Regions from separate parts of the Streptomyces sp. NBC_00223 genome, predicted to be linked through region 2. Evidence: predicted binding sites of a transcription regulator. Region 2 holds the regulator's gene; the other holds the start of a gene.
The links. Region 2 encodes HrcA, which represses chaperone genes, less so after heat shock. Its sites were predicted from a motif close to TTNGCACTCNGNNNNNCNGAGTGCNAA; they were not measured.

Region 1: a site for HrcA is predicted at 2,769-2,795, ahead of groES (co-chaperone GroES). Genes of this name have one in related genera too.

The regions. Positions count from the first base shown of each region.
Region 1 is NZ_CP108109.1:5,147,775-5,159,410, reverse strand. It holds gene OHA30_RS21990 (LamG domain-containing protein) at 1-135, opposite strand, end outside; gene groL (chaperonin GroEL) at 553-2,175, opposite strand; gene groES (co-chaperone GroES) at 2,312-2,620, opposite strand; gene OHA30_RS21975 (class I SAM-dependent methyltransferase) at 3,252-4,433, shown strand; gene OHA30_RS21970 (hypothetical protein) at 4,441-4,707, opposite strand; gene tsaD (tRNA (adenosine(37)-N6)-threonylcarbamoyltransferase complex transferase subunit TsaD) at 4,704-5,870, opposite strand; gene rimI (ribosomal protein S18-alanine N-acetyltransferase) at 5,863-6,369, opposite strand; gene tsaB (tRNA (adenosine(37)-N6)-threonylcarbamoyltransferase complex dimerization subunit type 1 TsaB) at 6,405-7,070, opposite strand; gene OHA30_RS21950 (hypothetical protein) at 7,208-7,726, shown strand; gene OHA30_RS21945 (hypothetical protein) at 7,761-7,967, opposite strand; gene tsaE (tRNA (adenosine(37)-N6)-threonylcarbamoyltransferase complex ATPase subunit type 1 TsaE) at 8,074-8,751, opposite strand; gene OHA30_RS21935 (alpha/beta fold hydrolase) at 8,763-9,959, opposite strand; gene alr (alanine racemase) at 10,010-11,152, opposite strand; gene OHA30_RS21925 (NAD(P)H-hydrate dehydratase) at 11,288-11,636, opposite strand, start outside.
Region 2 is NZ_CP108109.1:2,425,058-2,436,693, forward strand. It holds gene OHA30_RS10160 (S41 family peptidase) at 1-215, opposite strand, end outside; gene OHA30_RS10165 (hypothetical protein) at 361-753, opposite strand; gene OHA30_RS10170 (16S rRNA (uracil(1498)-N(3))-methyltransferase) at 1,428-2,171, opposite strand; gene OHA30_RS10175 (nitronate monooxygenase) at 2,168-3,232, opposite strand; gene dnaJ (molecular chaperone DnaJ) at 3,822-4,958, opposite strand; gene hrcA (heat-inducible transcriptional repressor HrcA) at 4,959-5,975, opposite strand; gene OHA30_RS10190 (MBL fold metallo-hydrolase) at 6,204-6,902, shown strand; gene OHA30_RS10195 (DUF3097 domain-containing protein) at 6,925-7,758, shown strand; gene sigJ (RNA polymerase sigma factor SigJ) at 7,742-8,578, opposite strand; gene OHA30_RS10205 (NAD-dependent epimerase/dehydratase family protein) at 8,743-9,666, opposite strand; gene hemW (radical SAM family heme chaperone HemW) at 9,768-11,000, opposite strand; gene OHA30_RS10215 (SpoIIE family protein phosphatase) at 11,094-11,636, opposite strand, start outside.

The DNA of each region.
Region 1 (11,636 bases), 2.7 Mb from region 2:
GTTCTCCGTCGCCTGCCCGGCGATCTCCACCCGCTGACCCGTGCGCTGGGCCTCCGCGAGCGCCTTCTGATCCTCCGTCTGCGCCGGGGGCGTCCCGGCGTCCGCGGTCGCGGGCGCGGCCCCGAGGCCCAGCATCGGCGCGACGACGAGCAGCGCCGTCACCGCCGACAGGGACCCGCGTCTCCATGCGTTTCCTTTGCCGCGCGCTGCGCGCGGCTCCCCCCACCCCATATGAACCCCACACCCCAGGATCGAACACTCGGACGAACTCAAACAGCGTGTATCCAACAGTCTTCGCTGATTGACCGTCAAGGTCTTTACACACGGGGTGAGATGGGGGAATGACCGGTCATACCGGGTGCATCCCTGCTCCGGCTTCGACCGTTTCGCCGGACCTCACAGGGAGAAGCGTTACCCTACTGTGACCATTTCTTGAACAACCGAACGCCACAACGCCCGAGGCCCGGCGGACCCCTTACCGGGGGTCCGCCGGGCCTCGGGCGGCTGTCGTACGGACTTCGTACGGACTGTCAGGTGCTTGACGCGATCGCGTCAGTGGGAGTGGCCGTGACCGTGACCGGCCTCGGCGGACTCCTCTTCCTTCTTCTCCACGACCAGCGTCTCGGTCGTGAGCAGCAGGGAGGCGATGGACGCCGCGTTCTCCAGGGCGGAGCGGGTGACCTTGACCGGGTCGATGACGCCGGCCTTCACCAGGTCGCCGTACTCGCCGGTGGCCGCGTTGAAGCCGTGGCCCTTGTCCAGCTCGGAGACCTTCGCGGTGATGACATAGCCCTCGAGGCCCGCGTTCTCGGCGATCCAGCGCAGCGGCTCGACGGCGGCGCGGCGGACGACCGCGACACCGGTGGCCTCGTCGCCGGTCTTGCCGAGGTTGTCGTCGAGAACCTTGACCGCGTGGACCAGCGCGGAGCCACCGCCGGAGACGATGCCCTCCTCGACGGCCGCGCGGGTCGCGGAGATCGCGTCCTCCAGGCGGTGCTTCTTCTCCTTGAGCTCCACCTCGGTGGCGGCGCCGACCCGGATCACGCAGACACCGCCGGCCAGCTTCGCCAGACGCTCCTGGAGCTTCTCACGGTCCCAGTCGGAGTCGGTCGTGGCGATCTCGGCCTTGATCTGGCCCACCCGGCCGTCGATCTCGGCCTTGTCACCGGCGCCGTCGACGATCGTGGTGTCGTCCTTGGTGACGGTGATCCGGCGGGCGGTGCCCAGCAGGTCGAGACCGGCCTGGTCGAGCTTGAGGCCGACCTCCTCGGCGATGACGGTCGCGCCCGTGAGGGTGGCGATGTCGCCGAGCATGGCCTTGCGGCGGTCACCGAAGCCGGGCGCCTTGACGGCGACGGCGTTGAACGTGCCGCGGATCTTGTTGACCACCAGCGTGGACAGGGCCTCGCCCTCGACGTCCTCGGCGATGATCAGCAGCGGCTTGGAGCCACCGGACTGGATGACCTTCTCCAGCAGCGGCAGCAGGTCCTGGATCGAGGAGATCTTGCCCTGGTGGATGAGGACGTACGGGTCGTCGAGTACGGCCTCCATCCGCTCCTGGTCGGTGACGAAGTACGGCGAGAGGTAGCCCTTGTCGAAGGCCATGCCCTCGGTGAAGTCCAGGTCGAGACCGAAGGTGTTGGACTCCTCGACGGTGATGACACCGTCCTTGCCGACCTTGTCCATCGCCTCGGCGATCAGGTCGCCGACCTGCTGGTCCTGCGCGGACAGCGCGGCGACGGCGGCGATGTCCTCCTTGCCCTCGATCGCGCGGGCGGTGGCGAGCAGCTCCTCCGAGACGGCCTTGACGGCCGCGTCGATGCCCTTCTTGAGGGCGGCCGGGGAGGCACCCGCGGCGACGTTGCGCAGGCCCTCGCGGACCAGCGCCTGGGCCAGCACGGTCGCGGTGGTGGTGCCGTCACCCGCGATGTCGTTGGTCTTGGTCGCCACCTCCTTCACCAGCTGGGCGCCCAGGTTCTCGTAGGGGTCGTCGAGCTCGACCTCACGGGCGATGGTCACGCCGTCGTTGGTGATGGTGGGGGCGCCGAACTTCTTGTCGATGACGACGTTGCGGCCCTTGGGGCCGATCGTCACCTTCACGGTGTCGGCGAGCTTGTTGACGCCGCGCTCAAGGGCGCGACGGGCGTCCTCGTCGAACTTCAGGGTCTTGGCCATGCCTGGGAACTACCTCGTCTACTCGTCTAATCACGTCGTCACGGACGGCAGGACGGTCAAAGAAACCGCCCCGGGCACCCGGGCCTTGAGGACACGGAAACCCGGGGCGGGATCACGGCTGCGGTGAAGCCGCGAACTACTTCTCGATGATCGCGAGCACGTCGCGGGCCGAGAGGACGAGGTACTCCTCGCCGTTGTACTTCACCTCGGTGCCGCCGTACTTGCTGTAGAGCACGACATCGCCGACGGCGACGTCGAGCGGCAGCCGGTTGCCGTCCTCGAAGCGGCCCGGGCCCACGGCCAGGACGACGCCCTCCTGGGGCTTCTCCTTGGCGGTGTCCGGGATGACCAGGCCGGAGGCCGTGGTCTGCTCGGCGTCGAGCGGCTGGACCACAATGCGGTCCTCAAGCGGCTTGATGGCAACCTTGGTGCTGGCGGTCGTCACGATCCGACCTCCCCCTTCAAAGGGCTCACGGGAGTGTCTGTCAGGGTCGGCGACCTGGTAGGCCCGTCGTCGCGGGTGCCGGACCTGCCCGTCGCTGAACTGCTGGCACTCAACGGTGTCGAGTGCCAGAACTGAGACTAGGACGCTCTTAGCACTCGGTCAAGCGGAGTGCCAGTGGCGTACCCGTACGGACGCGTCCGCGACGCCCCGCGACGGCGGAGATGGCGCCCACGCCGGCAACGCCCCCGCCGGGGGAAAGAGCCGGGCACGCGCCCGTATGCCCGGCACCCCGGCCCGGAGGGCACCGCCGGAAACCACCATCCCGCGTCCCACCACGGCGGCGGAAAACAGGCGCCCCCGCCGGGGGAAAGAGCTGGGCACGCGCCCGTATGCCCGGCGCCCCGGGCCGCAGGGCACCGCCGGAAACCACCATGCCGCGTCCCACCACGGCGGCGGAAAACAAGCGCCCCCGCCGGCAACGCCCGCCGCAGGGGCGGTAAAAGCAGGCCGCGGCGGCGGGAAACAGGTGCTGATGCCGGCACACCCGCCCGGCGGGGGGAAAGAGCCGGGCACGCCCGTACACCCGGCGCCCCGGGCCCCAGGGCACCCTCGGCGGCGGGAGAATGATCGCGTGGACGATTCCGAGGGCTTTGCCGCGCTGCTGACCGGGGACGGGCAGGCGCTGCTCGACGCGCTGCGCGACCACGACCCCGCCGACGAACTGGCCGCGGCCACCCGGCTGCGGCGGACGTACGACCCCGCGCTGGTGTCGGCGGCGCTCGGCCAGGCCCGGCTGCGGCAGCGCGCGGTCGCGAAGTTCGGCGCGGAGGACGCCCACCGGATGTACTTCACGCCCAACGGCGTGGAGCAGGCAACCCGCGCCTCGGTCGCCGCCCACCGGGCCGAGCGCTTCGCCGCGCTGGGCGTGCGCCGGCTCGCGGACCTGTGCGGCGGCATCGGCGGCGACGCGATCGCGCTGGCCAGGGCCGGGATCGAGGTGCTCGCCGTCGACCGCGACCCGCTGACCTGCGCGGTGGCCCGCGCCAACGCCGAGGCGCTGGGCCTGGCCGACCGGATCGAGGTGCGCCACGCCGACGTGACCGAGGTCGCCACGGGGGCGTACGACGCGGTGTTCGTGGACCCGGCCCGCCGGACCGGACGCGGCCGCACCTTCGACCCGGAGGCGTACTCCCCGCCGCTGTCCTGGGCGCTGACCGCCGCCCGTACGGTCCCGCACGCGGCGGTGAAGGTCGCGCCCGGCATCCCGCACGAGGCCGTACCCGCCGACGCGGAGGCCGAGTGGGTCTCGGACCGCGGGGACGTGAAGGAGGCCGCGCTGTGGTTCGGCACCGAACCGGGCACCGTACGGGCCACCTTGCTGCCCTCCGGCGCCGCCCTCCACAGCCGCGGCACCCTGCCCGACCCGCCGGTGCTGCCGGTCGGACGCTTCCTGTACGAGCCGGACGGCGCCGTCATCCGCGCGCATCTGGTCGCCGCGGTGGCCGAGGAGCTGGGCGGCGGCCTGATCGACCCGACCATCGCCTATGTGACGGCCGACGCGGCGCGCCCGACACCGTACGCGACCGGGTACGAGATCACCGATGTGCTGCCCTTCGGCCTGAAGCGGCTCAAGGCGCTGCTGCGCGAGCGCGGGGTCGGCACGCTGACGGTGAAGAAGCGCGGCTCGGCGGTGGAGCCGGAGGAGGTCAGGAGGCGGGTGAAGCCGCAGGGTCCGCACGCGGCCACGGTCTTCCTGACCCGGGTGGCGGGGGCGCCCTCGATGCTGATCGGGCAGCCGGTCCGCGGGAATTGACAGCCCGTCAGGACTCGACCGACACCGAGACGAACCGCCAGCGGTGCACCTCGCGGCGCACCAACTCGGCGGGCGGCTCGGGGAGTTCGGGCAGCTCGGCGTCGTAGGGCTCGTCCCACCAGCTGAGTACGAGGACCCGGTCGCCGGGCGCGGTGAGGAATTCCCGGCGGCGGGGGGTGCCGGGCAGGTCGCCGGCCTCCTCCCGGGCCCAGTCGAGGAGTTGGGGGCCGCGGCCCTCGGCGGCGGCGGCCTCCCACATCAGGGTGACGGTCATCCGTAGAGGTTGTCCTTGCTCAACTCGTGCACGTGGTCGTGGGAGTGGCCCGGCGCGTGCGCGTGTCCGTGGTCGCGCGCGTGCCCGTGCTCGTGGGAGTGGCCCTCCGGCGGGTGGGTGTGCCCCGGCACCGAGACCTCCGTGACCGGCAGCGAGGAGTCCGCGGGCAGGTCGAAGGTGGACGACGGCCGGCCGCGGGCCACCATCTCCGCGCCGAGCGCCGCGACCATCGCGCCGTTGTCCGTGCACAGCCCCGGGCGCGGCACCCGCAGCCGGATGCCGGCGTCGGCGCAGCGCTCCAGCGCCAGCGAGCGCAGCCGGGTGTTGGCGGCCACTCCCCCGCCGATCATCAGATGGTCGACGCCGTTGTCCTTGCAGGCCCGAATCGCCTTGCGGGTCAGCACGTCCACCACGGCCTCCTGGAAGGACGCGGCCACGTCGGCGACCGGTACGTCCTGGCCGTCCCTGCGCCGGGCCTCGACCCAGCGGGCCACGGCGGTCTTGAGACCGGAGAAGGAGAAGTCGTAGAGCGGGTCGCGTGCGCCGGTCAGACCGCGCGGGAAGCCGATCGCCTTCGGGTCCCCCTCGCGCGCGTGCCGGTCGATCGCCGGGCCGCCGGGAAAGCCGAGGCCGAGCACCCGGGCCACCTTGTCGAACGCCTCGCCCGCCGCGTCGTCGATGGTCGAGCCCAGCGGCCGTACGTCGCCGGTGATGTCGGGCGCGAGCAGCAGCGAGGAGTGGCCGCCGGAGACCAGCAGCGCCATCGTCGGCTCGGGCAGGGCGCCGTGTTCGAGCTGGTCGACGCAGATGTGCGAGGCGAGGTGGTTGACGCCGTAGAGCGGCTTGCCGAGCGCGTAGGCGTACGCCTTGGCGGCCGAGACGCCGACCAGCAGCGCGCCCGCGAGGCCGGGCCCGGCGGTGACGGCGATGCCGTCGAGGTCGCGGGCGGTGACCCCGGCCTCCTTGAGCGCGCGCTGGATGGTGGGGACCATCGCCTCCAGGTGCGCGCGGCTGGCGACCTCGGGCACGACACCGCCGTAGCGGGCGTGTTCGTCGACGCTGGAGGCGACGGCGTCGGCGAGCAGGGTGTGCCCGCGCACGACACCGACACCGGTCTCGTCGCACGAGGTCTCGATGCCCAGGACAAGGGGTTCGTCAGCCATGGATCTCTGTTTCCTGTACGCCCGGCAGTTCGCCGGCGGTCGTGGTGGAGGCGGCGGCCGGGTCGGTGAGCCGCATCACGAGCGCGTCCACGTTGCCGGGCTGGTAGTAGCCCCTGCGCAGGCCGATGGGCTCGAAGCCGAAGCGCTGGTAGAGGCGCTGGGCGCGGGCGTTGTCGACCCGTACCTCCAGCAGCACCTCATGGCACTCGGCGGCGGTCGCGGCCCGCAGCAGGGCGGTCAGCAGCCGTGCGCCCAGGCCCGTGCCCCAGTGCTCGCGCGCGGCGGCGATGGTCTGTACGTCAGCGGTCCCGGCGACGGCGGCGAGCCCGGCGTAACCGGCGAGCCGGCCGTCGGGGGTCTCGGCGACCAGGTAGGTGCGGGTGGCCCCGGGGTGGCGGGCGTCGGCCAGTTCGGACCAGAACATACCGCGCGACCAGGCGTCCTCGGGGAACAGGGCGTGTTCGAGGGCGAGTACGGTGTCCAGGTCCCACCAGCGCATCTCCCGCAGGACGATCTCGCTCGGGACGGCGTTGGTCACTTCGGCAGTACCGCCTTGTAGCCGGCCGGGACCTGGGCGTCGGGGCGCCGCAGATAGAGCGGGCGGACGGGGGCGAAGCGCTCGCCGGCCGCCAGGCGGTGGGCGGCGAGGGCGGCCATGGCGCCCGCCGACAGATGGGCGGGGTCGGGACGACGGTCGGTGAAGACCTCCGGGTACAGCTCGGCGCCCGCGCCGACGGCGGGCAGCCCCCCGACGGCGTCGGCGATGTCGGCCGGGCGGTCCACGGCGGGTTCGGTGACGCGGTGTCCGGGGCCGTCGTACCGCGCCCAGTACACCTCTTTGCGGCGGGCGTCGGTGGCGACCACGAAGGGGCCGTCGAGTCCGGCCTCGCCGGCCGCCCAGGCGAGTCCGTCCAGCGTGCAGACGCCGTGGACGGGGATGCCGAGGGCGTCGCCGAAGGACGCGGCGGTCACCAGGCCGACCCGCAGCCCGGTGTACGGGCCGGGGCCGACGCCGACCACGACGCCGGTGACCTCGGCGAGCTCACGGCCCGCGGTGACCAGCACCCGGTCGACGGCGGGGACGAGGAGTTCGCCGTGCCTGCGCGCGTCGATCACCGTGGACTCGGCCAGCACCCGCTCCCCGTCGTGAAGGGCGGCGGTGACGGCGGGCGTGGCGGTGTCGAAGGCAAGCAGCAGCACGTAGCCAAGGGTACGGCGCGCGCTCGCGGCGCCGGGGCGGTGGGCCGGACAACTGCTAACGTCAACTTCGGACGAATTCCAATAAACAGTGGCAGATACTGACATTTTGCGTAACGCGCTGAACGGGAGGCGGCACCGTGACGAGGATCAGGTCGGGCGCGGTGGTCACCGGACTCGTCGCGGCGGCGCTCGCCGTCGTCGGGGTGCTCGCGGCGCAGGCGCCCGGCATCCCGGCCCCGCCGGTCGCCGCCGCCGCCCGGCCGGCCGGCGACCGGCAGGGGCTGCCCGCGGACTCCGGCACCGGCTCGCGGGTGGTCTACAGCGTCGGCCAGGCGCGGGTGTGGCTGGTCGGCGACCACGACGCGGTGCTGCGCACCTACCGGGTGACGGCGGGCGGGCTGGCGCCCTCGCCCGGCAGCCACACGGTCTTCGCGCGCGGCGCCCAGGGCAGGGGCGGCGACGGCGAGCCGGTCGAGCACGTCGTGCTCTTCGCGGCGACCGACGGCACGAACGTCGGTTTCAGCGCGGCCCTCAACGGTTCGCTCGGCCCGCACGTCCCCGACCGGCGGTCCGGGGCGATCCGCCAGACACGGGCGGACGGCGCCGCGCTGTGGCAGCGGGCGGCGATCGGCAGCGACATCGAAGTCGTGCCGTAATTCACCCGTTCGAGTGAGGGGTCGGTACCGCGGCTCAGGCCGCGTCGCGTCCCCGGGTCTCCCGGGGCGGCCGGGCGGCGGGACGCGGACCGGCGATCCGGGGCGCGGCGGGGGTGTCCCGCGGCGGTGTGGAGACCGTGCGGGCGGCCGCACAGGACGCCAGCAGATCACGGACCGAAGGGGTGGCCGCGGGCGCGGCGGAAGCGTCGAGGTGCTGGTCCTGCGGGTTCTGGGCCGACATGCGCGCCTCCTCGTGACGAGAAGTTAGGCAACCCTCACCAGGTGCCTGTCTCCAGCAGACCACGGAGGCGGGCCCCGGCGCAACATCTTCCCGACAGGCTGTCGGCTCAAGCCCCCCGAACGCCGAGAACGGCCAGGTCCTCGCGGGCCCAGCGCGGCCCGATCCCGGTGACCGTGACCTCGCGCACGTCGTCCCCGGCGTCGTCGCCGTCTGCGGCCTCTCCCTCTGAGCCCTTTGAGCCCTCTGAGCCGTCTCCGGCCTCGTACGCTCCCCCGACCGCTCGGGAGATCTCGACCTGGAGCCGGGCGTCCGACAGTTCCTCGACCTTGCCCTCGCCCCACTCCACGACCACCACCGACTCCGGCAGCGACACATCGAGGTCCAGGTCCTCCATCTCGTCCAGGCCGCCGCCGAGCCGGTAGGCGTCCACATGGACCAGGGCCGGGCCGCCGGACAGCGAGGGGTGCACCCGGGCGATCACAAAGGTCGGCGAGGTGACCGCGCCCCGCACGTCCAGGCCCTCGCCCAGCCCGCGGGTCAGCGTGGTCTTGCCCGCGCCCAGCTCCCCGCTGAGCAGGACCAGGTCGCCGGGGGCCAGCAGGCGGGCCAGCCGCCGCCCCAGCTCGCGCATCCGGTCGGCGGTGCGGACGGTGATCCGGACGGCGGGTCCGGACTGGGACCGAGGCGCGGAGCCGGCCTCGGGTACGGAGGCGTCCCGGGGTGCGGGGGCGTCCTGAGCGGTGCCCGCTCCTGCGGTACGGGGGTGGTCGTGCGGTGTGCCCATGGTGCCGAATGCTACGCGTCGGGCGCCGCCGCCAGGTCCCGCAACCGCTGCGGCACGGGCGCCCCCACGCGCTCGGCCGACTGCGCGATCAGCCCGGCGAGGGCCGCGTCGACCAGGCCGGGCCGCTCGAAGAGCACCAGGTGCCCGGCGCCCTCCACGACCACCAGCCGGGCCTCCGGCAGCCGGTCGGCGATCTCCTCGCTGTGCGCGCTCGGCGTCAGCAGATCCCGGTCCCCGGCCAGTACGAGCCCGGGCAGTCCGTCGAGCACGGCGAGCGCGTCGCCCTTCTCGTGCTCGGTGAACGCCGGGTAGAACTCCGCGACCACGTCGATCGGCGTGGACTCGATCATCCGCTCGGCGAACCGGCCGACCGCCGGGTCGATGTCGTCCGCGCCGAAGGCGTACCGCTTGATGATCCCGGTGAAGAGCTCGGCGGTGGCCCGGCGGCCCTTCTCGACCAGTTCGGCCTGGCTGCCGAGTATCCGCAGCAGGCCGGGGGCCACCGCGCGGAAGGCGCGGGCGCCCATCACCGGCAGGCCCAGGGTGACGGCGGCCAGCTTGCCCGAGGAGGTCGAGATCAGGGCGACGCCCGCGACGCGCTCCTCGACGTACGCGGGGAACTGGTCGGCGAAGGCCATCACCGTCATGCCGCCCATCGAGTGCCCGACCAGCACGACCGGGCCCTCGGGGACGGCCGCGTCCAGCACGGCCCGCAGATCGCGGCCCAGCTGGTCGATGGTCGCGGGGCCGCCGGACCGCTGGTCGCGGCCGCGCTCGCTGCGGCCGTGGCTGCGCTGGTCCCAGTAGACCGCGCGCACGGCGCCGCGCAGGGCGGCGCGCTGGAAGTGCCAGGAGTCCTGGTTGAGGCAGTACCCGTGCGAGAACACCACGGTGACCGGCGGATGGGCGGCCCTGGCCAGCGCCTGGCGCCGCAGCCAGCCGCGTTTGCGCGGCTCCGGCGGCGGCTCGGGGTCGGCCTCCTCGACCTCGTAGTACAGCTCGGTGCCGTCCTCGGCGAGCGCCGTGCCCGGGGCGCCGCGCAGACTGCCGTACGGGCCGGTCGCGTCGAGTGCGAGGCGCGCCTTGCGCCGTACGCCCCGGCTGACGGTGGCCCGCTCGATGGCCACGCCGGCCGCCGCCCCCGCGGCCACCACGCCGATCGCGGCGCCGACGAGCCCGGCCCGCTCCCACTTCACGCCCTCGGCCATGCGGGGTCAGCCGTTCCCGGGGCGCGGCACACGTACGGCGCGGGGCCGGCTCACGGCTGCCCGCCCACGTAGACGCGGGGCACGCGGGGGCCGATCCGGGTGACGATCTCGTAGGCGATCGTGCCCGAGGCGCGGGCCCAGTCCTCGGCCGTCGGCTCGCCGTGGTCGCCCGGCCCGAAGAGGATCGCCTCGTCGCCGGGGGACGCGGCGTCGCCGCCGAGGTCCACCACGAACTGGTCCATCGCGACCCGTCCCGCCACCGTCCGCCACTTGCCGGCCACCAGTACGGGACCGGCGCCGGACGCGTGCCGGGGCACACCGTCGGCGTACCCCACCGGGACCAGCGCGAGTGTCGTCTCGCCCGGGGTGACGTAGAGATGGCCGTAGCTGACGCCGTGGTTGCCCGGCACCCGCTTGACCGAGGCGAGCCGGGCGGCGAACGTCATGACCGGGCGCAGCCCGAAGTCCTCGGGCCCGCCGACCTGCGGCACCGGCGAGATGCCGTACATCGCGACACCGGGCCGGACCAGGTCGAAGTGGGACTCGGGCAGGGTGAGGGTGCCCGGCGAGTTCGCGATGTGCCGGACCTCCGGGGTCAGGCCCGCGTCCTCGGCCTGCGCCAACGCGGTACGGAACACCGCGAGTTCACGGTCGATCGAGGGGTGGCCCGGCTCGTCCGCGCAGGAGAAGTGGGCCCAGACGCCGGTCACCCGGATCAGCCCCTCGCGCTCGGCCGCGCGGGCGGCGGCGGTCAGATCGGGCCACTCCTCGGGCTGGGCGCCGTTGCGGCCGAGACCGGCGTCGATCTTCAGCTGCACCTTGGCGGTACGGCCCGCGGCGCGCGCCGCCGCCACGGCCTCGTCCAGCGCCCAGCGCGCGCTCACCGTCACATCGATGTCGGCCTCGATACAGGCCCGCCAGGGGCCGCCCGGGTTCCACAGCCAGCACAGCACCCGGCCGCCGACTCCGGCCGCGCGCAGCGTCAGCGCCTCCTCGGGCGTGGCCACGCCCAGCCAGGTCGCGCCGCCTTCCAGCGCGGCCCGGGCGCACGGGACCATGCCGTGGCCGTAGCCGTCCGCCTTGACGACGGCCATGAACGCGGCGGTGGGCGCTTTCGCGCGCAGTGCCGCGACGTTCGCGCGCAGCGCGGCCAGGTCGATCAGCGCGTGGGCGCGCAGGTCCTTGTCGTTCATCCCGCCCAGTCTCTCAGGCCGACGGCGCCCGGCGTGAGCTGCGGCTCCCCGGGATCGCGCCCGTTTCCCGCGCCTTTGCGCCGCTTGGCAGCCCATTGGCGGCCCCTTGGCGGCCCCTTGCCGCCCCGGTCGCGGTCAGCTCCCGGTCTCTCCCACGCCGCGCCACGCCCGTGGCAGCGCCTCCGCCACGTCCAGCGCGGACAGCGGGCCGCCGGGGTGTCCCGCCGCGAGCCTGGCCGCCAGGCCGTGCAGATACGCACCGCAGGAGGCCGCGTCGCCCGGCCCGAGGCCCGCCGCGAGCAGCGAGCCGGTGAGGCCGGACAGCACGTCCCCGCTGCCGGCGGTGGCCAGCCACGCCGTGCCGGTCGGGTTGACCCGCACGGGGTCGGAGCCGTCCGGTTCGGCGACCAGCGTCGTGGACCCCTTGAGCAGCACGGTCGCGCCGAACCGCGCCGCCAACTCCCGTACGGCGTGCAGCCGTCTG
Region 2 (11,636 bases):
ACGTTGCCCCAGTACGTGAGGCGCCGGGACGGGCCGCCCTGCACGGGGGCGACATGCACCTCGGGGGCGCCGTCACGGCTCGACGTCCACGCGATCAGCCCGCCGTCGGGCGCGATTCTCGGCCGGCCCACCGGCATGTTGTCCGCGCTGGCCCGCCACGCCCGGCCGCCGTCCAGCGGCGCCACCCACACGTCGTCCTCAGCGGTGAAGGCGATGAGGTCGCCGTGCGGATGAGGGCTTCTGAGATACGAGGGCTCGCCGGACCGCGGCGTCGTGGCGTCGTGTCCCGTCGTGGACTTCGTCGCGGGCTTCGGCGTGGGCTTCGGCGTCGGGTGCGTCACAGCGCCCACCTAATCACGATCAACTCGTCGACGTGGTGCGGCTGCCGCAGTTGCCCAGGCCCCGTACGTCGAAGACCGTACGGCCGCCGACCACCGCGGTGAGATGGCCTCTGACGCATGTCTGGGCCCACTGCTCGGTCACCTCCCCCCGTACGGTGATCTTCTTCTGGTCGTTGGTACGGCCCAGGCAGTCGACCTTCGCCTCGTTCTTGGCGGTGGAGGCGTTGCACGACAGCCACTGGACGTCCACGTCGTTCTTCTTCAGCGCGTGGGTGGCGAGTTGGTCGGTGGTGATGGACACGGTGCTGCTGGCCAGGCCGTCGGCGGGTTCGCACCCGGTGGCGGCCAGGAGGACGGTTAAGACGGCCGCGGCCGCGGCGAGATGGGGCCAAGTGCTTACGTTTCGGCGCATGCTTCCACGGTGGGGGCGCGGGGGTTCCGGGTCCATCCCCCATACGGCGGACCCGCCCTTAAGGGACGTGTCGGCCGCCCTCGTCCCCAGGGACCGCGTTGTGGCCTGCGGCCGGCGGCAGGTGTACGCGCGGAAGTACGCGCGACGGCCGCTGCGTTGTGGCCTGCGGCCGGCGGACGAGGGACTGACGCCCGGCGTCGGGCCCGCGCGGGGCTGCCGCCGGGCGGCGGGTGCCCATGGGGTGGTTACGACCAGCGAACGGTCCGCGCGGGGCTGCCGCCCACAGGCGGCAGGCAGGCACGGGACTTACGACCAGCGGCGGGCCCGCGCGAGGGCTGAGGCCCGGCCGCGGGCCCGCGCGGGGGCTGCCGCCCAGAAGCGGGCGCAGACGCGGGACTTACGCCCGGCGGCCGATCCGCGCGGCTGACACCCGGCAGCGGCACACACGGGGTGGGCGCTGCCGCCCGACGGCCGGTCTCGACGAGGTGGCTACGACCAGCGGCCAGCCTGCGGGGGGGCTGAGACCCGGCCGCAGGCCCGCGCCGAGGGCTGCCGCCCAGAGGCGGGTGCAGGAATGGGACTTACGACCAGCGGACGTTTCACGCGCAGGCTGACATCCGGCGGCGCGCACGGGGTGGGGGCTGTCGCCCCGGCGGGCCGTCTCGACGGGGTGGTCAGGACCAGCGGCCGGTGCGGGCGAGCAGTAGGGAGACCGCGGCGACTCCCGCCGTGGACGTCCGCAGGACCGTCGGGCCCAGCCGGTAGGCCGGTGCTCCGGCGGCGGCGAAGGCGGCCAGTTCGTCCGGGGAGACCCCGCCCTCCGGCCCGACCACCAGGACGACCGAGCCGAACGATGGCAGTTCGGCCGTCGCCAGGGGGGCGGAGCCCTCCTCGTGCAGGACCCCCGCGAAGTCCGCGTCAGCGAGGAGCGCGGCGACCTGACGGGTCGTCAACACCTCCGCCACGGACGGGAACCGCAGGCGCCGGGCCTGCTTGGCCGCCTCGCGGGCCGTGGAACGCCACTTGCCCAGGGACTTGGCCCCCCGCTCCCCCCGCCACTGCGTGACACAGCGCGCCGCCGCCCACGGCACGACGGCGTCGACCCCCGCCTCCGTCATCGTCTCGACGGCCAACTCGCCCCGGTCGCCCTTGGGCAGGGCCTGCACGACGGTGATACGGGCGGCGGGCTCGGCCTCCTCCCGCAGGGTGCGGACGTCCACGTCCAGTACGTCCTTGCCGGTGACCGAGGCGACGACCCCGTACGCGCCGCGCCCCTCCCCGTCCGTCAGGACGACCTCCTCGCCGGGCTGGAGCCGCCGTACGGAGACCGCGTGCCGACCTTCAGAACCGGACAGCGTCAGCCGGGACGGCGAGCCGTCCAGCACGGCGGGTTCGACGAGGAAAACGGGCGCGGTCATGCGCGGGCCTCCCGGGCGGCGTCGAACTCGGCGACAAGGGTCTCCATGAGCGCGCCCGCGGACAGTTCACGGGCCAGCCGATGGCCCTGGCCCGCCCACAGGGCCATGCCCTGCGGGTCGCCCGCCGCGGCCGAAGCCTTGCGCAGCGGCGCGGCCAGGTGGTGGATCTGCGGGTAGCCGGGCGGGGCGTACGGGCCGTGCTCGCGCAGGAAACGGTTGACCAGGCCGCGGGCCGGGCGCCCGGAGAAGGCCCGGGTGAGCGCGGTACGGCCGAACACGGGGTCGGTGAGCGCCTTCTTGTGCAGGGGGTGCGCGCCGGACTCGGGGCAGGCCACGAACGCCGTGCCGAGCTGCGCCGCGTCCGCGCCCGCCGCGAGCACCGCGGCGATCTGGCCGCCGCGCATCAGGCCGCCCGCGGCGATCAGCGGGAGGTGGACGGCCTCGCGGACCTGCGGGATCAGGGCGAGCAGGCCGATGCCGGCGGTGTCGAGTTCGGGGTCGTCGCGGTGCGTGCCCTGGTGGCCGCCGGCCTCGACGCCCTGGACGCACACGGCGTCGGCGCCCGCCCACTGCGCGGCCAGCGCCTCGGCGGGCGAGGTGACGGTGACCACGGTGTACGTGCCCGCCTTCGCGAAGGCTTCGAGCACGGCGCGGTCGGGGCAGCCGAAGGTGAAGCTGACCACCGGGACGGGGTCCTCCAGGAGGATCGCGACCTTGGCGTCGTAGCCGTCGTCGCCGCCCGTGTCGGGGTCGCCGAGAGCGGTGGCGTACCAGGCGGCCTCTCCGGCGAGCTGTTCCGCGTACACGGCGACGGCGGAGGGGTCGACGGTGTCGGGCTGCGGCATGAACAGGTTCACGCCGAACGGCTGCGAGCTCAGGTCGCGCAGCTGGCGGATCTCCTCGTACATCGCCTCGGACGTCTTGTACCCGGCGGCCAGGAAGCCGAGGCCCCCGGCCGCGCCGACCGCGGCGGCGAGCCGCGGGTTCGACGGGCCGCCGGCCATCGGCGCCTGGACGATCGGGTACGCCGAGAAGGAGGGGAGGGCGGTTTGCGGGGGCATGCGGCCATCGTGCCATGCGCCCCCACGAACAGTTCGCGCCCCCACCCGGCGGGACGCCGGGGTCCGCCCCGCAACCCCGCGCCGGGGACGAAGGGCACCCCCTTCAAACCCGCCGCAACGGCGAGACGCTGGACGCCGCAGCCCGGCGGCGCCCAACCGCCCCGCACGGCACCGCCGGACCACACCGCCGTGGCTGAGCACCGTCGCGGCGGAAAGAGGGGGACGCACGGCCCCCACCACCCCCGCGCCGGGGCAGGGCAAGGGGCGCTCCTTTGAACCGCCGCAACGGCGAGACGCTGGACGCCGCAGCCCGACGGCGCCCAACCGCCCCGCACGGCACGCGGAACACCGGGCCCCGCCCGGAACGGCACCGCCGGACCACGCTGCCGTGGCTGAGCACCGTCGCGGCGGAAAGAGGGGGCCGCACGGCCCCCACCACCCCCGCGCCGGGGACGAAGGGCGCCCCCCTTCAAACCCGCCGCAACGGCGGGAAGCGAAACGCCGCAGCCCGGCGGCGCCCAACCGACCCGCACCCGGGACACCGGGCCCCGCGCCGGCGCCGTCGCCGAACTCCCCGCCGTGGAACGGATCAGCGGCCGTTGAACGCGTCCTTGAGGCGGGAGAAGAGCCCCTGCTGCCCGGGGGCGAACTGCCCCGTGGGCCGCTCCTCCCCCCGCAACTGCGCAAGCCTCCGCATCAGATCCTCCTGCTCCGCATCCAGCTTGTGCGGCGTCACGACCTCGACGTGCACGACGAGATCCCCGCGCCCGCCCCCGCGCAGATGCGTGATGCCCCGCTGATGCAGCGGGATCGACTGCCCGGACTGCGTGCCCGGCCTGATGTCGATCTCCTCCAGCCCGTCCAGCGTCTCCAGCGGGCACTTCGTGCCGAGCGAGGCCGCCGTCATCGGGATGGTGACCGTGCAGTGCAGGTCGTCACCCCGCCGCTGGAAGACCGGGTGCGGCACCTCGCGGATCTCGACGTAGAGATCACCGGCCGGCCCGCCGCCGGGCCCGACCTCGCCCTCGCCCGCGAGCTGGATCCGCGTGCCGTTGTCGACCCCCGCGGGGATCTTGACGGTGAGCGTCCGGCGGGACCTGACCCGCCCGTCACCCGCGCACTCCGGGCACGGCGTGGGCACGACCGTGCCGAAACCCTGGCACTGCGGGCACGGCCGCGACGTCATGACCTGGCCCAGGAAGGACCGGGTGACCTGCGAGACCTCACCGCGGCCGCGGCACATGTCACAGGTCTGCGCGGAGGTGCCGGGCGCGGCACCCTCCCCGTTGCAGGTGCCGCAGGTCACGGCCGTGTCGACCTGGAGGTCCTTGGTCGTGCCGAAGGCGGCCTCGTCCAGCTCGATCTCCAGCCGGATCATCGCGTCCTGGCCGCGCCGGGTCCGCGACCGCGGCCCGCGCTGCTGGGACTGCCCGAAGAACGCGTCCATGATGTCGCTGAAGTTGCCGAAGCCCGCGCCGCCGAAGCCCGCGCCGCCGCCACCGCCGGTGGAGGAGAGCGGATCGCCGCCGAGGTCGTAGACCTGCTTCTTCTGCGGGTCGGAGAGCACCTCGTACGCGGCGTTGATCTCCTTGAAGCGCTCCTGCGTCTTGGGGTCCGGGTTGACGTCCGGGTGCAACTCGCGGGCGAGTCGGCGGAACGCCTTCTTGATCTCGTCCGGGCCCGCGTCGCGGCGCACGCCGAGTACGGCGTAGTAGTCCGTGGCCACCTACGACTCCGCCAGGATCTGTCCGACGTAACGTGCCACTGCGCGTACCGCTCCCATCGTTCCGGGGTAGTCCATGCGGGTCGGTCCGACCACGCCGAGTTTGGCGACTGCCTCGTCGCCCGAACCGTAGCCGACCGCCACCACTGAGGTGGAGTTCAGGCCCTCGTGAAAGTTCTCATGACCGATCCGTACGGTCATGGTGGAGTCCTCGGTCTCGCCGAGGAGTTTGAGGAGCACCATCTGCTCCTCGAGTGCTTCGAGCACCGGCCGGATCGTCAGCGGGAAGTCGTGGTGGAACCTGGTCAGATTCGCCGCGCCGCCCAGCATGATCCGCTCCTCCTTCTCCTCGACGAGGGTTTCCAGGAGGGTGGCGAGCACACCGGCGACGGCCGGCCGGTCGTCCGGGTCGAAACTCTCCGGAAGATCCTGCACCAGCGGCGGCACATCGGCGAAACGGCGGCCGATGACCCGGCTGTTGAGCCGGGCCCGCAGATCCGCGAGCACGATCTCGCCGACCGGCCCCGGGCAGTCGATCAGCCGCTGCTCGACCCGGCCGGTGTCGGTGATCAGGATGAGCATGACACGGGCGGGCGCGAGCGGGAGCAGTTCCACATGGCGGACCGAGGAACGGGTCAGCGACGGGTACTGCACGACCGCGACCTGCCGGGTGACCTGGGCGAGCAGCCGTACCGTACGGGCCACCACGTCGTCGAGGTCGACCGCGCCCTCCAGGAAGTTCTGGATCGCGCGGCGCTCGGCGGAGGACAGCGGTTTGACGCCCGCCAGCTTGTCGACGAAGAGCCGGTAGCCCTTGTCGGTGGGGATACGGCCGGCGCTGGTGTGGGGTTGGGCGATATAGCCCTCGTCCTCCAGCACGGCCATGTCGTTGCGCACGGTGGCCGGGGAGACACCGAGCTGATGGCGCTCGGTGAGCGCCTTGGACCCGACCGGCTCCTCGGTGCCGACATAGTCCTGGACGATGGCACGCAGCACCTCAAGCCTGCGTTCGCTCAGCATCGCGCACCTCCTGCCGTGGGACCTCGATCGCCTCGCCTGGCACTCCACTATTTCGAGTGCCAGCTTTCCCGCAGCCAGTGTACGGCGAGGCGGCAAGGGGTCGGCAAGACCGGCTCCCGTACGAATGGGGCACGGCGATAGCGTCGGCTCGTGGAATCTGAGGAACCCGCGGAAAACACGGCGGCAAACACGGAGGAGCCGGGCGCCGGCGGCTCGGTCTGGGAGCACGTGGCGATCGGGGTGGCCCGGCGCCGGCTGCCGCATCTCGACGTGACGATCGGCCTGGTCGTGGGCGCGGACGCGGTGCTGCTGATCGACACCGGTTCCACCCCGCGGGAGGGCGCGGAGCTGCGCGGACAGGTCGAGGCGCTGACCGGGCGCGCGGTGACCCATGTGGTGCTCACCCACGGCCACTTCGACCATGTCGGCGGCACGTCCGCCTTCCCGGGCGCCGAGGTGTACGGGCACACGGCGCTGGACGGCTTCCTGCGCCGCGGGCGGGACACGATGAGCACGGCGGCCGTGCGGTACGGCACCGATCCGCGGGAGGCGGCCGAGGCGGCGCGGACCCTGGTCCTGCCGACCCGTACGGTGCTCGGGGAGCTGGCGCTCGACCTCGGCGACCGCCCGGTGCGGCTGGTGCACCCGGGCGAGGGGCACACCGGGCACGACCTGGTGGTGTACGTGCCGGGCGCGACCGACAGCGACCCCGCGGTGGTCTTCTGCGGCGACCTGGTCGAGGAGTCCGGCGAACCGCAGGCCGACGAGGAGGCGGTGCCGGCCCGCTGGCCCGGCACACTGGACGCGCTGCTCGCCCTCGGCGGGGAGACCGCCCGCTATGTGCCGGGCCACGGCGCGGTGGTGGACGCGCGCTTCGTCCGGGCCCAGCGGGACGCGCTGACGGCCCGTTTCGGGGGTACGGCGTAGCCGCGTCGCTACGATCGCCCTCATGCGCAGCAGGAGTTACGACCCGGATCTGACGCCCCCGTGGAAGAAGGGGGGCACCCCGGTGCCGGAAGTGGCCGCGGAGCCCGACCTGGTGGTCGAGGAGGCGGACACGGGGTTCTGCGGGGCCGTGGTGCGGGTGGAGAAGACCGCGGAGGGGCTGACGGTCACGCTGGAGGACCGGTTCGGCAAGCTGCGGGTCTTCCCGATGGCGCCGCGCGGCTTCCTGATCGACGGGAAGCCGGTCACGCTGGTCCGCCCGCAGGGCCCGCCGGGGCCGCGCGGTCCGCTGCTGTCCGCGTCGGGCTCGCTCGCGGTGCCGGGCGCGAAGGCGCGGGTGGCGCGGGCCGGGCGGATCTACGTCGAGGGCCGGCACGACGCCGAACTCGTCGAACGGGTCTGGGGCCACGACCTGCGGATCGAGGGCGTCGCCGTGGAGTACCTGGAGGGCGTGGACGATCTCGCCGCCATCGTCGAGGACTTCGCGGCCGCGCCCGGCGCCCGGCTCGGGGTGCTGGTCGACCATCTGGTCCCGGGCTCCAAGGAGTCCCGGATCGCGGACGCGGTGAGCGGCCCCGACGTACTGGTCGTCGGACACCCGTTCGTCGACGTGTGGGAGGCCGTGAAGCCGTCCTCGGTGGGCATCGCGGCATGGCCGGTGGTGCCCCGCGGCCAGGACTGGAAGACGGGCGTCTGCCGGGCCCTGGGCTGGGGGCACCTGAGCACGGGCGAGGCGTGGCAGCGCATCCTCGCGTCGGTCCGCACCTACAAGGACCTCCGGCCCGAGCTGCTGGGGGCCGTGGAGCACCTGATCGACTTCGTCACGGCTCCGGAGTGACGGGAGCGGCCCGCAGACCGCTCAGCTTGTCGGGGTTGACCTGGAGCCGCAGTCCGCTGATGACGCCGTCGGCGAGGTCGTACGACAGCACCCCGACCGGGTGGCCGGCCGAGGTCCACAGGATGTTGAGCTCGCCGTTGATGTGCGCGGGCTCCGGGTGGACCTCGTAGCCGTCGCGGTGGAGCTTGCCCAGCACGCCGAGCAGCCAGCGGGCGGTCGCCGAGGCGCCCAGGAGCGGGCGGCGGGCCGCGGTGACCTTGCCGCCGCCGTCGGACCAGGCGGTCACGTCGGGGGCGAGCAGTTCCATGACCGCGTTGAGGTCGCCGCCCGCGCAGGCGTCGAGGAAGAGCGAGGTCACCTCGTGGCGGCGGGCCGGGTCGGTGTCGAAGCGGGGGCGGCGGGCCCGCATGTGCGCGCGGGCCCGGTAGGCGATCTGGCGTACGGCGGGCTCGGTGCGGTCCAGCACCACGGCGATCTCGGCGTGCGAGTAGCCGAAGACCTCGTGCAGCATGAAGACCGCCCGCTCGACCGGGGCCAGCGTCTCCAGCACCACCAGCATCGCCGTGGAGACCGTGTCGGCGGTCTCCGCGGCCTCCTCGGTCTCGGCGGTCTCCGGCGCGGTCAGCAGCGGCTCGGGCAGCCAGGGGCCGATGTACGTCTCGCGGGTGGCGCGGGCGCTGGTGAGGCGGTTGAGCGACAGATTGGTGACCGTGCGGACCAGATAGGCGCGCGGCGCGCGGACAGCGGCGCGGTCGGCCGCGCTCCAGGCCAGCCAGGCGTCCTGGACCACGTCCTCGGCGTCGGCGACGCTGCCGAGCATCCGGTAGGCGACGCCGAAGAGCAGATCGCGGTGGGACAGGAACTCGGCGGCGGGGTCGGCGACGGCCCGCTCACCGGTACCGGGGTCGGGGTCCAAGCCGGCGGCGGGGTCGAGGTCCGGGCCGGCGGCGGGGTCGGTGTGCGGCCGCGTGCCGGTCACGGGCGTCACGCGGCCTGCTCGGCGCGGCTGTCGGCCAGCCGGCGCACACCGTCCGTGCTGCTCGCACTGGCGGGCGCCCAGTCCAGCTCCGCGCGGGCCTTGGCGTTGGACAGCCGCAGATCCGTCGTCATCAGGGTGTGCGCCAGCGGGGCGGCCCTGAGCAGCCACAGCGGTACGGTCGGCGGCCGCGGTGTGCCGTACGCCTCGGCGACCGCCCGGAAGTGGGTGGCCCAGCCGAGCGGGGTGTCGTCGACGATGTTGTACGCCTGCCCGGCACGGCCGTGTTCGGCGGCCAGCAGCACGGCCCGGCCCGCGTCCCGGGCCTCGACCCACGACAGCGCCCGGCCGCGCTCGGCCACCACGGGCAGGGCACGCTTGCGCAGCAGCGGCACCACGTAGGTGTCGGTCACCGCGGCGCCGTAGAAGAGCCCGAAGCGCAGGGAGACCGCTTCGACGCCTTCCGCCTCGAACGCCTGCGCCTCCAGGGAGCGCATCGCGCCGACATGCCGCTCCTGCCGGGAGTCCGTGCTCCTGGGGCCGTACGGGGTGCCCTCCTCGGTGATCAGGTCCGGGCCGTGGTCGCCGTATCCGTAGCCGAACATCATCGACTCCACGACGAAGCGGCGGGCGCCGGTCGCGCGGGCGGCGGCCAGCAGGTTCGCGGTGCCGTCCACCCGCAGCACGTTGGTGGGGGCCATGTCACGGTGGCGGGCCATGGACTTGCCGCCCAGCGCGGTGGCGGCGTGCACCACCACGTCGAAGGCGTGGCCGTCCACCGCGCGCAGCAGCGCCTCGCGGTCCAGCAGATCCACGCGCAGCGCGTGCGACGGGCCCCGGCCCAGGTCCGTGACCTCGTGTCCCGCCGCCGTCAGCGCCTTGGTGGCGTGGCGCCCCAGCACTCCGCTTCCGCCTGCCAGCAGAATCCTCATGTGCCGCCGCTCCTTTGTTTCCTGTTCGGGTGGTCGCCCATAGGACAGGTCAACCCCCTCCGGCATCACGCGGTTACGGTGTGAAGCCGGTCACGCCCCCGTCAGTCGACCAGGTCGCGGACGACCGCGTCGGCCAGCAGCCTCCCGCGCAGGGTGAGAACCGCCCGTCCGGCCGCGTAAGGACCGGGCTCCAGCAGGCCGTCCCTTACCGCGCGGGCGGCGGCGCGGGCGCCCGGCTCGGCGAGCAGTTCCAGCGGGCAGCCCGCCGACAGCCGCAGCTCCAGCAGGATCCGCTCGACCCTGCGGTCCTCGGACGTGAGGAGTTCCCGGCCCGCGCCCGGGGTCCGTCCCTCGGCCAGCGCCTGGGCGTACGCGCCGGGGTGCTTGACGTTCCACCAGCGCACCCCGCCGACGTGGCTGTGGGCGCCGGGGCCCGCGCCCCACCAGTCCGCGCCGGTCCAGTACAGCTCGTTGTGCCGGCACCGGGCGGCCCCGGTCGTCGCCCAGTTCGACACCTCGTACCAGGAGAAACCGGCGCCGGCCAGCCGCTCGTCCGCGATGAGGTAACGGTCGGCGTGCTCGTCGTCGTCGGTCATCGGCACCTCTCCGCGCCTGATCCGCCGGGCCAGCCCCGTACCCTCCTCCACGATCAGCGCGTAGGCCGACACATGGTCCGGTTCCGCCCCGATCGCGGCGTCGAGGGAGGCCCGCCAGTCGTCGTCGGACTCCCCCGGGGTGCCGTAGATCAGATCGAGGTTGACGTGCGCGAAACCGGCCGCGCGGGCCTCGGCGACGCATGCCTCGGGGCGCCCGGGGGTGTGGTTGCGGTCCAGGACGCGCAGCACGTGCTTCCGGGCGCTCTGCATGCCGAAGGACACCCGGTTGAAGCCGCCGGCCCGCAGGGCGGCGAGGTAGGCGGGGTCGACGGACTCCGGGTTGGCCTCCGTGGTGATCTCCGCGCCCGGCGCCAGCCCGAACTCCTCGCGGATCGCGCCGAGCATCCGCGCGAGGTCGGCCGCGGGCAGCAGCGTGGGGGTGCCGCCGCCGACGAAGACCGTCTCGACCTGCCGGGGGTCGTCGCCGAGCACCTTGCGGGCGAGCCGAACCTCCTCGATCAGCACGTCCGCGTAGTTGTCCCGGGAGGCCAGGGCGCCGCCGGAGCCGCGCAGTTCGCTCGCGGTGTAGGTGTTGAAGTCGCAGTAGCCGCAGCGGCTGGCGCAGTAGGGAACGTGCAGGTAGAAGCCGAGCGGACGGCCGGCGGCCCCGTCCAGGGCGTGCGGCGGCAGGGCGCCGTCCGCGGGGACGGGTTCACCGTCGGGAAGTACGGAAGGCATACACCCCAGTATCCGGCACCGCGCGCGGCACCCGGCTGGACGGCGGCCACTGTCCGGACCGGCGGTCGTCAGGCCCGGACCTCGCCCGGTCGGTCACCTGGCCTGGAGCACGAGCAGCGCCAGGTCGTCTGCGGGCGGCGCCGCGTCGTAGTCGTGCACGGCCTGCCGGACGCGTTCGGCGATCCCGGCCGCGTCCAGGCCCGTACAGCCGCCCAGGACGGCCGCCAGGCCGTCCTCGTCGTCGAACTGGCGGGACCCACGGCGGCGCTCGGTGACGCCGTCGGTGACGCACAGCAGGGTGTCGCCGGGCGACAGGTCGAAGCTCTCGCCGGTGTACCGGGCGTCGTCGGAGATGCCGAGCAGCAGCTGCGGGGTGGCGGCCGGCCGTACCGTGCCGTCGGGGCGCAGCACGAGCGGCAGGGGGTGCCCGGCGGAGGCGAGCGTGCACCGGGCGCCCCGCGCGGGGCCGTCGGCGTACGGCCCTTCGGCGTGCGGCCCCTTGGCGTACGGAACGATCTCGCCGTAGAGCAGCGAGAGGAAGCGGGCCTGGCCGCCCTCCCAGACGGCGGTCTCGCCGATCAGCGCGGCGGCGGCCTCGTCGGCGAGCGCCCGGTTGAGGCGGTCGAGCACCTCGGG